DNA from 3 places in the Gordonia sp. PDNC005 genome. Region 1 is predicted to be linked to each of the others. Evidence: riboswitches for the same ligand, from Rfam matches in the RefSeq annotation. Region 1 holds a riboswitch; each other region holds the start of a gene.
The links. A riboswitch is a leader RNA that binds a small molecule or an ion and turns the genes downstream of it on or off. The one in region 1 is predicted to bind cobalamin.
Positions count from the first base shown of each region.

Region 2: it holds a riboswitch for cobalamin, as region 1 does, so the genes downstream of both, JVX90_RS11175 (ABC transporter substrate-binding protein) here and cobN (cobaltochelatase subunit CobN) in region 1, are expected to answer to the same signal.
Region 3: it holds a riboswitch for cobalamin, as region 1 does, so the genes downstream of both, JVX90_RS00745 (ABC transporter substrate-binding protein) here and cobN (cobaltochelatase subunit CobN) in region 1, are expected to answer to the same signal.

Region 1 is NZ_CP070351.1:1,741,570-1,744,844, reverse strand. Features, by position in the region: gene cobN (cobaltochelatase subunit CobN) at 1-1,849, opposite strand, end outside; cobalamin riboswitch at 1,897-2,033, opposite strand; gene cobG (precorrin-3B synthase) at 2,049-3,185, shown strand.
Region 2 is NZ_CP070351.1:2,372,096-2,375,370, reverse strand. Features, by position in the region: gene JVX90_RS11185 (VWA domain-containing protein) at 1-273, opposite strand, end outside; gene JVX90_RS11180 (hypothetical protein) at 500-1,228, shown strand; cobalamin riboswitch at 1,305-1,487, shown strand; gene JVX90_RS11175 (ABC transporter substrate-binding protein) at 1,545-2,570, shown strand; gene JVX90_RS11170 (iron chelate uptake ABC transporter family permease subunit) at 2,567-3,275, shown strand, end outside.
Region 3 is NZ_CP070351.1:126,422-129,696, forward strand. Features, by position in the region: gene JVX90_RS00740 (iron ABC transporter permease) at 1-774, opposite strand, end outside; gene JVX90_RS00745 (ABC transporter substrate-binding protein) at 771-1,964, opposite strand; cobalamin riboswitch at 1,997-2,142, opposite strand; gene JVX90_RS00750 (prolyl oligopeptidase family serine peptidase) at 2,155-3,275, opposite strand, start outside.

The sequences.
Region 1 (3,275 bases):
TGTTCGCGTGTTCGTCGAGGAGCTGTTCGAGTCGGGAGATGTCGCCGTACGACTCGGCGCGGGCCATCGGCGGAATCAGATGGTCGACGAGCACGGCGTGCGCCCGACGCTTCGCCTGAGTGCCCTCGCCGGGGTCGTTGACCAGGAAAGGGTAGATCAGTGGGAGGTCACCCAGCGCGGCATCGGTGCCGCAGTCCGCCGACATGCCGAGGGTCTTGCCGGGCAGCCATTCCAGGTTGCCGTGTTTGCCGACGTGGACAACGGCGTCGGCGCCGAAACCCCACCCGTCGGTGTCGGCCCGAGATGCGAGCCAACGGTAGCTCGCCAGGTAGTGGTGACTCGGCGGCAGGTCCGGGTCGTGGTAAATCGCGACGGGATTCTCGCCGAAGCCGCGGGGCGGCTGCACCAGCAGGACGATGTTCCCGAACGTCATCGCGGCGATCACTATGTCGCCCTCCGGATTCGCCGACCTGTCGACGAAGAGCTCGCCGGGCGGCGGACCCCAGTGTTCGATGACCGCTCCGCGGAGACCTTCTGGCAGGGTCTGGAACCAGCGTGTGTAGTCGGCCGCCCCGACTCGGATCGGATTCGCAGCCAGCGCGTCCTCCGTCAGCCAGTCGGCGTCCTGGCCTCCGGCGTCGATCAACGCGTGCATAAGTGCATCCGGATCGTCAGCATCCGGGGTCGCACCGAGACCCGGCACGTCGTCGGCGACCAGGTAACCGGCGTCGCCGAGCGCCCTCAGCAGGTGAACAAGGCTGCGGGGGGTGTCGAGGCCGACAGCGTTGCCGATTCGTGCATGCTTCGTCGGGTAGGCCGACAGCAGAAGCGCGATACGGCGCTCAGACGCGGGAAGGTGACGCAGCCGAGCGTGCCGGACGGCGATGCCTGCGACACGTGCGCAGCGCTCGGGGTCGGGCGCGTAGAACGGCAGTCCATTGTCGTCGAACTCTTTGAACGAGAACGGCACTGTGATGATGCGGCCGTCGAACTCGGGCACTGCGACCTGGCTCGCGACGTCGAGCGGCGACACCCCGTCGTCTTGCGACGCCCAATCGTCGCGGGACGACGTGAGGCACAGCCCTTGCAGGATCGGAATGTCCAGGGCTGCGAGACGTTCGACGTTCCATGCTTCGTCGTCGCCGCCTGCGCCCGCGGTGGCCGGTGTCGTGCCGCCGGCAGCGAGCACGGTCACGATCAACGCGTCGAAGGCGCCGAGATGGGCGATCAGATCGTCGTCGGCTGCCCGCAGGGACGCGCAGAAGACAGCTTGCGCGTCCGCTCCGTGACTCTGGATCGCCGTGCACAGGGTGTCGACGTACTCGGTGTTTCCAGCGAGATGCTGGGCCCGGTAGTACAGGACGCCGACCCGCATCTCGACTGCGCTCGATGAGCCGGAAGACTCGCTCGATGAGCCGGACGGTGTGCGTTCCAGGATTCCCCAGGAGGGAGTCTCGACGGGCGGAGCGAATCCGAGGCCGGTGAGCAGCACGGTGTCGGACAGGAAGTTGTGCACGGCGGCGAGGTTCGCGTGACCGCCCGCGACGAAGTAACTGTGGGCCTGGGCGGCGACGCCTGTCGGAACGGTCGACATCGCCATCAGATCCGGGTCGGGGTTGAGTTCACCGGAGAGGACGATCACCGGCACCTGCTGAGCGAGGACCGCGTCGAGTCCCTCTTCCCATGCACGGCGTCCGCCCAGGATTCTGACGACGACAAGATCGGCGCCGTCGATGAGAGCGGGGATCTCGTCGAGCAGGATGCGGCTCGGGTTCGCGACTCGGTAGTCCGCCCCGCAGGTCGCGGCGGTGCGCAGATCGGTGTCGGACGTGGACAACAGCGTGATCACGGCGTACTCCTCGCCGGGAATACGCGCCCGGCATCGTGGGGACGGCCGAGGCTTCTCGGCCTGACGACGTGGGTCTGGCTCGGAACGGCGTTTGAACACCGGCTCCTCACAGTGGCGCGACCGCGCCGGTTTCGCACCGGCTTCCACATCGAGTTCGACGCTCATCGTAGTCACCCGAAGTGAGCACTAGGCTGAACGGGTGAGCATTCCCGCAGACCGCTGCCCCGGCGTCTTCCGGACCCACCAGGCCGCTGACGGCGCCCTGGCCCGTATCCGGGTGCCCGGCGGCGTGATCACTCCCGGTGCTCTCGACGCCGTCGCGCTGGCGGCTGACGAGTTCGGAGACGGCAGCATAGAACTGACAGTTCGCGGAAACCTCCAGGTCAGGGGCATCGCCGAGAAGGATGTCGTGGCGTTCGCAGAGGCCGTGATCGCGGCAGGTCTCGCGTCGGACTCCGACCACGACAGAGTCCGCAACGTGATCGTCTCTCCGTTCAGCGGCCGGGTCGGCGGGCTCGCGGACCTGAGGCCTCTCGCGGATGCACTCGTCGACGCCTTGGTGGCCGCCGACTGGTCGTCGTCGCTGTCGGGGCGGTTCTGGTTCGGCTTAGACGACGGCCGCGGCGACGTCCTCGCCAGGACGACGGACGTCGCGGGTGTCGCGGTCGACTCGGACCACGCTCTTGTCGTGATCGGCGGCTCACACGTCGTCGGACCGGTACCGCTGCACGACCTTCCCGATCGGATGGTCGCTGTGGCTCGGGCGTTCCTCGACGTCGCCGACGGCGCGTGGCGGATCTCCGATCTCGACGAGGACGGTCGCGCCACGTTGTTCGCCACCCTCGGAGCATCGGCCGAGGAGTCTCTCCCGGCGCCACGCCATCCCGAACCGCGTGTCGGATGGTTCGACCAGGCCGACGGCCGCGTGATGCTCGGCGCGGTTGTGCCGTTCGGCAGCCTCACCGCCGAACAGGCGCGCTACGCGGCAGCGATCGGCGTCCCGGTGTCGGTCACGACCGAACGCGAGATCCTGATCGGCGACCTCGACGAGGCCGTCGCCGAGACCGTCGTTCGAGTGCTCGCTCCCCTAGGTTTCATATTCGACTCCCGATCGCCGTGGACCACGCTCACCGCATGCACGGGATCACCCGGCTGTGCGAAGTCGGCCGCCGATGTCCGTGCCGCAGTACGCGAGCACGTCGCGGACCTCGACCCGGACGCCGACGCACCGCCGCACGAACACTGGATTGGATGTGATCGTGGCTGCGGATCTCCGGCTCGGACCCATGTCCGTGTCCTCGCAACCGCCGACGGCACCCTTCGACGTGTCGACTAGCTCCTCCTGTCGCGCCCTGTCGTTTGCCGAGCGCTCTCGTTTGTCGAGCGCAGTCGAGACTGCGTCGACGAACCGAACCCCAACCGCGTC
Region 2 (3,275 bases), 630 kb from region 1:
GGCGAGAACTGCCAGTCGCGACCCGGCGGGTATCGAGTCGACGAGACCGGTGGCGGCTGATCGCGCCGCATCGATCCGCGGTCCTGGCGCATCTGCGGTGAGCATCGAGTCCGATGCGTCGATGATCAACGCTGTCGGCGCGATCGCGGTGATCGCCTTGGACGTCGGAGCGGAGCCTGCGACTCGGGCCGGTGAGCCTTCGACGGAGCATCCGGCCAGGACTGTGGCGAGCGACAGGACAGCGACGGCGACCAGACGACGACGTTCGTTCACCAGCGCAGAGTACGTCCGCCGGGTCACTGATGATCGAACGCCAGGTCCCTATTACTTCGAACGGACGAACGACAGCACAGCGCCGTGTAGTACGAACGTGTGAACGCAGGTCACGATTGGGCACGCATTCATCACATTTCGGCACGAGACCGATGTGGCGAGAGTGATTTCACGACACCATCGTCTGCACCCGATCCCTGTTCTTCGTCAATTCTGGAGTGCCCTCATGAAGATCCGTCTCGCCGCCGTCGCTGTCGCCGCGTCCGCAGCCCTGCTCGGCGGTGTCGCCACCGCCCCGGCCCACGCCGCGCCCACCGGCCAATCCCTAGCCGCCAAGAACGCGCTCGATTCGATCAACCCCCAGCCGACGGACGCCGCAGACGTCACCGGCGGAATCGAAGCCGCGAACGCGATCCTCAAGCAGTTCGGTATCACTCCATTCACGCCCACCATCGGCGCCTGCACCGACTTCACCTTCCCGCTGGCGCTCGGCGGCGCAGTTCCGGGTCCGTACACGCCGCCTATCGGAGACCTGACGGTGCCGCTTGTCGACATCGACCTGAACGCGGTGCAGAAGGGCGAGATCCTGTACGGCTTTGTGCCGATCGGAGCCTTCAACGACTCCGGTGACAAGTCCGGAATGCAGGCGGCGTGGTTCAACATCAACACGATGAAGGGCGGTCTCGGTGCTCCGATGGGTGGCATCACGGATGTCATCCTCGACGGCGTCGCGAAGCGGATCGGCAAGCTCGCGCCCGGACTGAAAGGGGCCGCACAGCTCGCAGTCGACACGACCCTCAAGCCTGCTCTGAACCTGATTCCGTCCAACGGAGTGCGCGGCGGAATCGTCGACACCGGGTCGGGAACCGTGCTCTCCGCGATCTACGGATCGGTGAAGAAGGGCGACGCCACCTGCTACTTCTTCCCGTCGCTCGGCATCGCGACCGCGAAGTAGTTCGCCGGTACTCAGCAGCCGCCCTCCTCCGCCCATCGGCGGGGGAGGGCGGCGCTGTGTGCGGCGAGTGGCCGGACCGTACGATGGACGGGCCAGCGCGCCCGACGAGTCGGGTAGGGAATCCGGTGCGAATCCGGAACTGACGCGCAGCGGTGAGAGCGACGTTCCGGACACGATGCCACTGGTGAGAACACTGGGAAGGCGTTCGGCAAGCGGCAGACCTCGAGTCCGAAGACCTGCTGGCTCCGGCGGGCAGCGGTCCGCAGGATCCGCTGAGAGTCTCGCGAAAACAGACTCGGACCCGCTGAAGGACTCCATGTCTCTCACCGCACGTCATATCCTGATCGGCTCGACCGTTCTCATTCTCGCCGTCGCCGGATGTGGAGCGACCGATCCGGAATCGTCAACTGCCTCCGCCGAAGGCTTTCCGGTGACCCTCCAGAACTGCGGCCAGTCGGTGGCTGTCGACGCGCCGCCTCGACACATCGTCTCGCTGAACCAGGGCAGCACGGAGGTCCTGCTTTCGCTGGGCCTGGCCGACCGTATCGCTGGTACCGCGACGTGGACCGACCCTGTCCTCCCGTCGCTCGCCGACGCCAATGCACGCGTGAAGCGGATCTCCGACGACTGGCCGTCGTTCGAGGCGGTGCTCGCCGAGGAGCCGGACCTGGTCACGGCGTCGTTCGGTTCCACGCTCGGCAAGGGCGGCACGGCGCCGCGCCAACGGTTCACCGACCTGGGCGTGCCCACCTACCTCGCGCCGTCGGACTGCGAAGGCAAGAACGACTCCGGCGGGGACGGCTCCCGAGACGAACCGATGACCCTCGACTCGGTCTACAAGGAGATCACCGAACTCGGGACTCTCACCGCGACTGCGGACCGGGCGGCCGCGGTGATCGCGGATCTGAGGAGTCGCGCTCAGGCGGCCGCCGATTCGATCGATGCACGCGGGACGCGGGTCGCGTACTGGTTCTCCGACTCCGAGTCGCCTTATCTCGCAGGCTGCTGTGGCGCGCCCGGGGTGATCAGTTCCGCACTCGGCCTGAAGAACGTTTTCGACGACACGCACGACGAATGGCCGCAGATCAACTGGGAAGTGGTCGCGAGCCGTGATCCGGAGGTCCTCGTCCTCGGAGACCTGACGCGCGACATCCAGACCGGCGAATCAGCGAAGGGCAAGATCGCGTTCCTCGAGTCCAATCCGGTCACCCGTGAGATGGAAGCAGTGAAGAACAAGCGCTATATCCTGTTGTCCGGGGCCGCGATGAATCCCTCGCTGCGGACGGTTTACGGCATCTCGGATGTGGCGGCCGGATTGAAACGGCTCGGCCTGGGCCGATGATCCACCGCCTGCAGACCCGACCGACCGCCCTCGCCGCACTGTGGCTGGGCGGTCTGGTGCTGCTGATGATCTCGATCGGCTTCGCGGTGACGATCGGCCCTTCCGGTCTCGGCATGTCCGACGTCGCCGCGTCTCTACGCGCGGAGATCGTCGGCGGCACGTCCGGCTTGAGTCGGCTCGAGGAGTCGATCATCTGGCGGCTCCGGCTCCCGCAGTCGGTCCTGGCCGCCGCGTGCGGCGCGGGCCTCGCGGTGTGCGGCGGTGTGCTGCAGTCGTTGCTGCGGAACCCGCTCGCCGATCCGTTCGTCCTCGGCGTCTCCTCGGGAGCGTCGGTCGGCGCGGTGTCGGTGATCCTCCTCGGGGTGGGCGCGGGTGTCATCGGCATGGCCGGCGGCGCGTTCGTCGGCGCCATCGCCGCGTTTGCGCTCGTCCTTCTCCTCGCTCGGCTCGCGGGCGGCACGACGGACCGGGTGGTGCTGGCTGGAATCGCCGTGACGCAGCTCTTCTCGGCGTTGACCTCGTTCATCGTCTACACGTCCGCGGATGCTGAGCAGACCCGTGGAGTGCTCTTCTGGTTGCTCGGGTCGTTGTCGTCTCCGTCGTGGACCGAGGTCGCGATGTGCGGAGCCGTGACGGTGGCCGGGCTCATCGTGTGTCTGCTGTACGCCGGCGCGCTCGACGCGTTCTCCTTCGGCGACGATGCGG
Region 3 (3,275 bases), 1.6 Mb from region 1:
AGTGACGGTTCGGGCGACGCGGAGATCAACACCCATCGAGCGGGCGTAACCCTCCCCGAGAAGTAGGGCGTTCAATGGTCGGACGGTGAAGAACACGATCAGAATCGTCACGGCCACGATCGGCGCCGCCACCTGGATGTCGCTCCACGACGTGGACGAGAACGTTCCGAGCCCCCAGATCATGTACTTCTGGACCGAGGTGGGATCGGCGTAGACGATGAGGACCGCGACGAGCGCGCCGGTCACCGAGCCGAGCATCACGCCGATCAGCAGGAGCGTGACGGCGTTGCGGACCCACACGGCCATCAGCAGAATCACGCCGAGCACTGCCGCCGCCCCCGCTGCGGCGGCCAACACGATGCCCAGACGCCCCCATCCGGCGAGGACACCGACAAACGCCGGTCCGCCCGCGCCACCTGCGAGAGCGACGATCGCCACGCCGAGACTCGCACCCGAATTGGCGCCGAGGATGTACGGGTCGGCGAGCGCGTTGCGGAACAGTGTCTGCATCTGCAAGCCTGCGACGCCGAGAGCGGCGCCGGCGATTGCCGACGTCGCGATCCGAGGCAGTCGGACCAGACGCAGAATCGCATCGTGGCCCGCATCCGACGCCGTGCCGCCGGTCAACACGTGCACGACGTCGGACAGCGGCATCATCACCGCGCCGATCGCGGCCGTCACCAACACTGTCACCACGGCTAAGACGATCAGCCCCGCCCAGGTTCCGGCGGCGCTGCGAGCCTTCACGGTCTCGACGACGACGGGAGTCGTCACCGCTGTGGGAGCTGAAGGTAGAACGTGAATCTGTGGTCGGGGAAGAGATCGGGATGCAGGATCGCCGCGAGGTCGGCGAGTACGAGGTCCGGGCGGAGGACGCCGCGCTCCCAGTAGTCGTTCCCGCCCGTCGCGCTCATCGCTTTCGTCGCGTTCCACGCACGCTCGGCGGGCTGTGCGAACACCCGGTACCGCTCGTCTTGCTTGTACAAATCTGGGAGTGACGCGACGGTCATGTCAGAGAGGAGCCATGCATCGGCGTTACGAGACTTGTCGATGACGGACTCGATCGAGAGGCGGAGTGAGCCCGTCGACTGGTCCGATGCCCACGGGTAGTCGCCGCCGGCGTCACGCACGAGCCGTCCGAAGTAGTTGCCGCCAGCGGCGAGCGTCCACGCGCCGTTCTCGATGCCGCCGAGCAGGACGTCGGTCCTCGGTGCGTTCGCCGTCTTCTGCTGCACCGTCGTGTACTCCGACTTGATGGTGTCGAAGGCGTCGGCGGCCTTCGTCTCGGTGCCGGTCAGTGCGGCGAAGAACTTGATCCACTCGGCCCGGCCGAGGGGACTCGCCTCGAGCCAGTCGGCGTTGGCGAGGACCGGGACACCCGCCTGCCGGAGTTTCGCGTACGACGGGTCCTCGTTGCCGTCGGACACCAAGACGTCGGGCTGCCCAGCAATCACCTTCTCGACGTTCGGCACACCCGCGTCGGCGTACTGGACCACGTCGCCGTCGTCGATCCGCGCGCGGATCTCGGGGGTGGACACGTAGTCCGTGGAGCTCACGCCGGTCACCGTGTCGGCGGCGCCCAGCGCCGCCATCGCGGGCAGGTGTGTAGTGGAACCCGAATACATGGTGCGGATCGGCACCTGCACCTGCGGCGCATCCGTGAGAGCGCCGTCGAGCCTCGGCGCGGGTGCACCGCAGCGAACCAGCACGTACGACACGGGCTGCGCGCCCGGTGACGGTTCCTTGACCGTCACCACCTGGTACGACTTGTGGTACTCGATCGCCAGTCCCGACGCATCGGAGATCGTCGACTTGTCGGGGAAGTAGTCGGTGTTCGCGTCGAAATCGGTGATGCAATCGCGGGCGGAACCCGCATCGTTCGACGACGCCCCGGAACATCCTGCGACAGCCAACCCGGTGACGAGCAGACACGCGATCGTGGCCTTGCGGATATGCGGGTGCACGGCATCCGCCTCTCTCGGGGACACTCCGCCCCGACGACGAGATCAGCTCGAGCGGAGGTCTGGCTGCCGCGTGAAGCGGTCACAGTGGCGGGTACCGCGTCGGATTCACACCGACTTCCCGCGTCGAGGCTGGTTGACGCCATGAACGTAACACGCCGCCCGAACCTCATTCTCTTCCCGGCGCAAAGGGTCAGCGATCAATTGCGCCGACGGTGCGCCAGAGGAATTCGTAGGCGAGGGCCGATTTGAACGCCGCCTGCTTGTTGTCGGCCGCGCCGCCGTGACCTCCCTCGATGTTCTCGTAGTACCGGACCGGTTGGCCTGCGGCTTCGAGCGCAGCGGTGAACTTCCGGGCATGACCGGGGTGAACACGGTCGTCGCGGGTCGACGTCGTGACCAGCATCTGCGGGTAGTCGACGTCGGACCGAACGCGCTGATACGGCGAGTACTCGGAGATGAACTCCCACTCCGCCGGGTCGTCGGGGTCGCCGTACTCGGCCATCCAGGAGGCGCCGGCCAACAGGAGGTGATACCGCCGCATGTCGATCAGCGGCACCTGGCAGACCAGCGCGCCGAACAACTCCGGGTACGTGGTCGCCATGACGCCCATCAACAAGCCGCCGTTCGATCCGCCCTGTGCAGCGAGTGTCTGAGGGGTCGTGAATCCTCGTGTCACAAGATCGCGCGCCACCGAGGAGAAGTCCTCGTACACGAGGTGACGTCCGGCTTTCACCGCTTGTGTGTGCCACGACGGCCCGTACTCGCCGCCTCCGCGGATGTTCGAGTACACGTAGATCCCGCCGCGCGTGATCCAGTTCCGTGCGGCCACCGCTGCATAGCTGGGCGTCAGAGAGTTTTCGAAGCCTCCGTACCCGTAGAGCAGGGTCGGGCCCGACTCGACGTCGTTGCGCTTGATCACGAAGTAGGGGACCTGGGTGCCGTCGTCCGATGTCGCGAAGAACTGCTGGGTGCTCACATTCGACGCGTCGAACCGCTCCGGCGACGATTTGATCGGCGTCACCCCGGACACGGCGTCGCCGTACAGCAACGTCGGAGCCTGTGTGAACGAGCTCGACGACAACCAGATCTCGTCGCCGTGATCGGCGTCGGTGTCGAGCACCCCGACCGTCGCGAAATCCGGGACGCCCGGCAGCTCTGCCGGCGTCCACGTGCCGAACTCCATCGACTGCAGCCGGGTCGCGACGTCGTGCAGCGTCACCAGGATCAGCCGTGTCGCCGTGATCGCGTACGTCTCCAGGCTGGTGTGCGCGTCCGGCGTGAACAGCACGGTATGCGTGCGGTCGCCGTCGA